One region of the Kineococcus mangrovi genome, then DNA from elsewhere that is predicted to be linked to it. Evidence: predicted binding sites of a transcription regulator. Region 1 holds the regulator's gene; the other holds the start of a gene.
The links. The regulator HspR, encoded in region 1, represses chaperone genes until heat shock. The targets are predictions, from matches to a motif close to ANTTGAGNCNGNCNGNCTCAANT.
Positions count from the first base shown of each region.

Region 2: the regulator HspR is predicted to act here: its motif matches at 1,268-1,290, upstream of clpB (ATP-dependent chaperone ClpB).

Region 1 is NZ_JBGGTQ010000008.1:211,700-215,100, reverse strand. It holds gene AB2L28_RS17140 (class I SAM-dependent methyltransferase) at 1-324, shown strand, start outside; gene AB2L28_RS17135 (hypothetical protein) at 325-477, opposite strand; gene AB2L28_RS17130 (aminoglycoside phosphotransferase family protein) at 474-1,340, opposite strand; gene AB2L28_RS17125 (heat shock protein transcriptional repressor HspR) at 1,410-1,847, opposite strand; gene AB2L28_RS17120 (DnaJ C-terminal domain-containing protein) at 1,879-2,940, opposite strand; gene grpE (nucleotide exchange factor GrpE) at 2,981-3,401, opposite strand, start outside.
Region 2 is NZ_JBGGTQ010000002.1:586,833-590,233, reverse strand. It holds gene AB2L28_RS05915 (FAD-binding oxidoreductase) at 1-1,231, opposite strand, end outside; gene clpB (ATP-dependent chaperone ClpB) at 1,343-3,401, shown strand, end outside.

The DNA of each region.
Region 1 (3,401 bases):
TTCCTGACCCAGCAGGTCGACGGGCGGAACCTCGACGACCTCGCGGCGGTGTTCGGGACCGGACCCGCGTTCCCGGACGTGACCCTCGAGAACGCCGGCCGTGCCGCGCGGTCCGCCGGGCTCGGTGTCGAGGTGGCCGAGTCGTGGAGCGGCCCGGTCCGGTTCGCGGACGTGGCGACCCTGGTGTCGTTCCTGCGGATGGTCCCGTGGCAACTGCCGGCGGGTTTCACGGTCGAGGGCTGCGCCGGGTCCCTGCTCGCCCTGCACGCACGCCCGGAACTGCGGTTCACCGAGCGGCGGTTCCTGCTGCGGGCCCGGCGGTGATCAGCGCAGTCCGCGGTCGAGGAACTCCACGAGCCGGGTGGAGCGCTCCTCGACGTCGGCGCCGAGCGGGGAACCCCCGCCGGCCTCCAGGGTCGCGACACCGTGCCGGGCGCTGCGCAGCACGACCACCAGCCGGACAACGCGAGGGCTCACCGCAGCCGCCGCAACCAGTCCCCGGGCGCGTCCCGGAACCCCGCCGGGGGGTCCGGCCACCCGGCGAGGGCCCGGTCCCAGCTGTCGGCGCGGCTGACGACGGCCAGCCGGACGGCGAGCTGCAGGACGCGGGCGGGGTCCGGGAGGCCGGGCCACCCCGCGAGGTAGGCGGCGGCAGGACCGCGCGGGTCGGGGGACGGCCCCTCCGGCGCGGCGTCGAGGGCGACGAGCAGGCTGGTGAAGGGGTGGCCGACGCAGGCGTCGCCCCAGTCGAAGGGGCGCGCCCCGACGGTGAAGACGTTGCCGTCGTGCAGGTCGTCGTGCTGCAACGTCGCGGGCAACCCCGCGGCGGCGAGCTCGGCGGCCTCGTCGCGCACGCGGGGCAGCAGGGGGAGCACGTCGGGCGCCCAGCGCTGCGCCAGCCGCTCGAAGGCCGCGGGCAGCTGCGGCAGCCGGAGGTCGGGGACACCGAGCGCCACGAGGTCGTCGGCGTGGGGAGCGGTGGCGCGCTGCACCTCGCCGTAGGCCGCCAGCACGTCACGCCAGCGACCCCCGGCCGCGACGGGGTCCAGCAGGACGTCCCGGACGGTCGGGCCGCCGTCGGGCAGCAGCACCCAGCCGCGGTCCTCCTCGACCGCGAGCGGGACCAGGACGTGCGGGACGCCCCAGCGGGCCAGGGCGGACAGCAACCGGACCTCGTGCCGGGTGCGCACCGGGCACGCCTTGAGCCACACCGGGCCGGTGGTCGTCGGCAACCGCCACACCGTCGACCAGGGGCGGTCCTTGACGAGTTCGGCGGACCCGGGACCGGCCCCCGCGCGACGGAGCACGGCGACGGCCCAGGGCAGTGCGGCGTCGTCCACCGGACCAGGGAAGCAGGAAACCCCGCCCACCGTGCGGTGGACGGGGTTCCGGGTGTTCCCCAGCGGGGTTCAGCGGCTGCGGTCGGGCCGCCAGACGACGAGCGCGGTGGAGCGCTGCGACTCCGGCCGCCGACCCATGGGGGTGGCGACGATGTCACCGGCCACCCCGGCGGCGAAGATCCGCCGGGCCTGCTGCCGGACGATCGCGATCTCGGTCTCCAGCTCCGCCACGCGCTGCCCGAGGGCCAGCACCTGGTTCTCGAGGTCGAGGATCCGCTTGACGCCCGCGAGGTTCACCCCGTCCTCCTGGGACAGGCGCTGCACCTCCCGCAGCTGGGCGATGTCCCGCGCGGAGTACCGGCGGCCCCGCCCACGGGCCCGGCTCGGGGAGACGAGGCCGAGGCGGTCGTACTGCCGCAGCGTCTGCGGGTGCATCCCCGCGAGCTCGGCCGCGACCGAGATCACGAACAGCGGACTGTCGTCCTGGTACACCGCTCCCCTCCTCATCTCGTCCCCGTCTCGTCGTGGTGCCGGCCCGTCAGCTGCGGGCGCGGTCGGCGAGCCCGGCGCGCGGGTCGTCGCCGGCCGTCGCCTTCGCGAACGCCTCGACGGCCTCGCGCACGGCCCCGTCGACCCGCTGCGGGACGACGACCTCGATCGTGACGAACAGGTCGCCCCGCTCGTCGGTCGACCGGGACCGCTTGACCCCGCGGCCCTTGAGCCGCAGCGACCGGCCCGACGGCGTCCCGGCGGGGACCTTCACCTTGACGGTCGCGCCGTCCAGGGTCGGGACCTCGACCGTCGCGCCGAGCACGGCCTCGTCGAACGACACCGGCAGCGTCATGCGCAGGTCGTCGCCGTCCCGGCGGAACACCGGGTGCGGTTCGACGTGCACCGTGACGAGCAGGTCGCCCGTGCCGCCGGGACCGGCCAGCCCCTTGCCGCGCAACCGGACCTTCTGCCCGTCGCGGACGCCCTGCGGCAGCCGCGCGTTGACGGTCCGGGCCGGGCCACCCCGCGGGTCGGGGACCCGCAGGGAGACGGTCTTGCCCTCCAGGGCGTCGCGGAAGGTGACGCGCGCCGAGGCGTCGAGGTCCTGACCGCGCGCGGGCGTCTGGGTGCCGGCGCCACCGAAACCACCCGGGAAACCCCCGGGAGCAGCGCCGCCCTGCCCGAACAACCCGCCGAGGAGGTCCTCGAAACCTCCGCCGGCGCCCCCACCGGCACCACCGCCGGGGGTGCCGAAGCGGACGCCGCCCGGCGCCCCGCCGCGGCCCTGGCCGAACAACCCGCCGAGGAGGTCCTCGAACCCCGCGCCGCCGGCCGCGCCGCCCGATCCCCCGGAGGAGAAGCGGGCGCCGCCGCCGACCATGGCGCGGATGCCGTCGTACTGCTGACGCTGCTCGGGGTCGGACAGGACCGCGTAGGCCTCGCCGACCTCCTTGAAACGCTGCTCGGCGGCCGCGTCACCCGGGTTCGCGTCCGGGTGCAGGGTGCGCGCCCTCTTGCGGTAGGCCTTCTTGATCTCGGCCGCGTCGGCGTCGTGGGAGACGCCGAGGACCGCGTAGAAGTCCTTCTCGGCCCAGTCCTGCATGCTCACCGGCGTCCCCCTCCCTCGGTCTCGTGCTGGTCGTGGCAGGTCATCCCTGCGGGTCGGCCACCGCGACGCGGGCCGGACGCAGGATCCGCTCCCCCAGCTTGTACCCCGGCTGCAGGACCTTCGTGCACGTCGCCACCTCGTACTCGTCGGAGTGGCTGTGCATGAGCGCCTCGTGCACGGCCGGGTCGAACGGTTCGCCGTCCTGGCCGTACCGCTCGAGGCCGAACCGGTGCAGCGTCGCCTCGAGCTTGTCCGCGATCGCGGAGAACGGGCCGGTGAGGTCACCGTGCTCGCGCGAGAGGTGGAGGTCGTCCAGGACCGGCAGCAGGGCCTCGGCCACGCCCGCGACCGCCGCGTTCTTGGCGACGTCGCGGTCGCGGTCGACCCGCTTCTTGTAGTTCACGTACTCCGCGTTCAACCGCTGCAGCTCGTCCAGCCGCGAGGCCGCGAGGGTGTTCGCG
Region 2 (3,401 bases), on a different contig from region 1:
CCTCGACCGCGCCCGGTGGCGGCGAGATCTGCTGCACCGCCGCCTGCGCCGCGTCCAGGCCGGCCTGCGGGAGCGCCTCCGGGAGCATCGAGCTGGTCGCCGCGAACGGCTGCCGGTGCTCGGCGTCGAGAGCGCGTGCGGTGCAGGTGTCCGCGTCCAGACCGGAGCAGCCCGCCTCGTAGGACATGGCCTCGGGGTAGGCCAGGCGCCGCCCCGACCGCGCCGCCGGGGCCGGCAGGCCGGCGAGCAGGCCCGACAGGTCCGGGGCGCCGCCGCCCGTCCACGTCCCGGACACCTGGACCCGGTCGCCGTCGCCGGGGTTGCGCAGCAGCTTGCAGGTGGACCACAGCTCGCGCGGGGCGTCGGCCTGCCAGCGCTGCCAGGCGGCGAGGACGTCCGCACCCGCCGACAGGGGCCAGCGCACGAAGAACACCGCCACCTCCGGCGCCGGGCGCAGCGCGAACGTCCACGAGGTGACGGCCGCGATGCCGCCACCGCCGCCGCGCAGGGCCCAGAACAGGTCCGCGTCGTCCCCGTCGGTGCTGTCGACGCCGACGGTGCGGGTGCGGCCGTCGGCGGTGACGACGTCGATCGCGCTCACCTGGTCGCAGGTCAGGCCGAAGGAGCGCGCGAGCACGCCGACGCCGCCGCCGAGGGTGAGACCGCTGAGGCCCACGGTCGGGCACGATCCGGAGCCGACGGCGAACCCCGCCGCCCCGACCGCCGCGTAGACGTCGATGAGGCGGGCCCCGGCGCCGATGCGCGCCGTGCGGGCCTCGCGGTCCACCTCGACCGCGGCCATCGGGGACAGGTCGGCGACCAGGCCGTCGCCCGCGGACCAGCCGCCGTAGGAGTGCCCGCCGTTCCGCAGCCGCAGCCCGGCCCCCTGGTCGGCGGCGAAGCGGACGCAGGCGGCGACGTCGTCGGCCGTCTCGCAGTGCGCGACCGCCTGCGGGGCGGGGGAGAAGCGCGGGTTGTAGAGCAGGGACCGGGCGTCGAACCCGTCGTCGTAGCCGTTCGCGCCGCGCAGGCTGACGCCGCCGGAGACGCGCAGCGAGCCCCAGGACGGGCTGCTCGACGGGGTGGGTGCCGCTGTCGCGGGGCTGGACGGGGCACCGCTCGCGGGGGGAGCGCCGGGGGAGCCGGAGGTGCACCCCGCGGTCGCGAGGGCGAGGCCGCCCGCGAGCAGGGCCCGGCGGGTCGGGCGGGCGGTCGAGGGGGACGGGTCCATCCGACCACTGTGCTCCCCGGGTGACCGACTCGTCAGAGTTGAGCGGAACAAGCTCAAGTCTGGCAGAGTTGTCACCAGTGTCGTCAGTCCACCCCCGTCCGGAGGTAGTCCGTGGACCTCAAGCTCACCACCCGCGCCCAGGAGGCGCTGGCCGACGCGGTCGGTCGCGCCACCTCCGCCGGTCACGCCCAGGTCGAACCGCTGCACGTCCTCGCCGCCCTGCTCGGGCAGGAGGGCGGCGTCGCCGGGCACCTGCTCGCCGCCGTCGGCGCCGACCAGGCCCTGGTCGTCCGCCGCGTCGACGGGGCCCTGGCCTCGCTGCCGAGCGCCTCGGGCACCAACGTCAGCCAGCCGCAACTGTCCCGCCCCGCCCTGGCGCTCATGCAGGCCGCCGGCGACGAGGCCCGCGCCCTGGACGACGCCTACGTCTCCACCGAGCACCTCCTGCTCGGCGCGGCCGCCTCGACGTCCGCCGCCGGGGAGGCGCTGCGCGCCGTCGGCGCCACCCGCGACGCCCTGCTCGACGCCCTCCCGTCCGTCCGCGGCGGCGCCAAGGTCACCTCACCGGACCCCGAAGGCACCTACCAGGCGCTGGAGAAGTACGGCGTCGACCTCACCGAGCAGGCCCGGCAGGGCCGCCTCGACCCGGTCATCGGCCGCGACGCCGAGATCCGCCGCGTCGTGCAGGTGCTGTCCCGCCGCACCAAGAACAACCCCGTCCTCATCGGGGAGGCCGGCGTCGGCAAGACCGCCGTCGTCGAGGGGCTGGCCCAGCGGATCGTCGCCGGCGACGTCCCGGAGTCGCTGCGCGGCAAGCGGCTCATCTCCCTCGACATCGCCTCCATGGTCGCCGGCGCGAAGTACCGCGGGGAGTTCGAGGAACGCCTCAAGGCCGTCCTCGCCGAGATCCAGGGCTCCGAGGGGCAGGTCGTCACCTTCATCGACGAACTGCACACCGTCGTCGGCGCGGGCGCCGGTGAGGGCGCGATGGACGCCGGGAACATGCTCAAGCCCATGCTCGCCCGCGGACAGCTCCGCCTCGTCGGCGCGACCACCCTCGACGAGTACCGCGAGCGCATCGAGAAGGACCCCGCCCTCGAACGCCGGTTCCAGCAGGTCTTCGTCGGCGAACCCTCCGTCCCCGACACCATCGGCATCCTGCGCGGGCTGCGCGAACGGTACGAGGCCCACCACAAGGTCGCCATCTCCGACGCCGCCCTCGTCGCCGCCGCCTCCCTGTCCGACCGGTACATCCCCGGCCGGCAGCTGCCGGACAAGGCCATCGACCTCGTCGACGAGGCCGCGTCCCGGCTGCGCATGGAGATCGACTCCTCGCCCGTCGAGATCGACGAGCTCCGCCGCGCCGTGGACCGGATGAGGATGGAGGAACTCGCCCTCGGCAAGGAGGACGACGCCGCCAGCCGCGAACGCCTCGACGCGCTGCGCCAGAACCTCGCCGACAAGCAGGAGCAGCTCACCGCGCTCACCGCGCGCTGGGAGCAGGAGAAGGCCGGCCTGAACCGCGTCGGCGACCTCAAGCACCAGGTCGACGAACTGCGCTCGCAGGCCGAACGCCTCCAGCGCGAGGGCGACCTCGGCGCCGCCAGTGAGATCCTCTACGGCAAGATCCCCGCCCTGGAAGCCGAACTCGCCCAGGCCCAGGCCGCCGAGCAGGACGTCGCGTCCACGACCGGCGGCACCGGCCCGATGGTCGCCGACGAGGTCGGACCCGACGACATCGCCGAGGTCATCGCCGGCTGGACCGGCATCCCCGCCGGCCGGCTGCTGGAGGGCGAGACCGAGAAGCTGCTGCGCATGGAGGAGTTCCTCGGTGCCCGGCTCATCGGCCAGACCGCTGCGGTGCAGGCGGTCTCGGACGCCGTGCGGCGCTCGCGGGCCGGGGTCAACGACCCCGACCGCCCGACCGGCTCGTTCCTGTTCCTCGGCCCCACCGGCGTCGGGAAGACCGAGCTGGCCAAGGCGCTCGCCGACTTCCTCTTCGACGACGAGCGCGCCACGGTCCGCATCGACATGAGCGAGTACTCCGAGAAGCACGCCGTCGCCCGTCTCGTCGGTGCCCCTCCGGGGTACGTCGGGTACGAGGAGGGCGGCCAGCTCACCGAGGCCGTCCGGCGCCGGCCCTACTCCGTCGTGCTGCTCGACGAGGTGG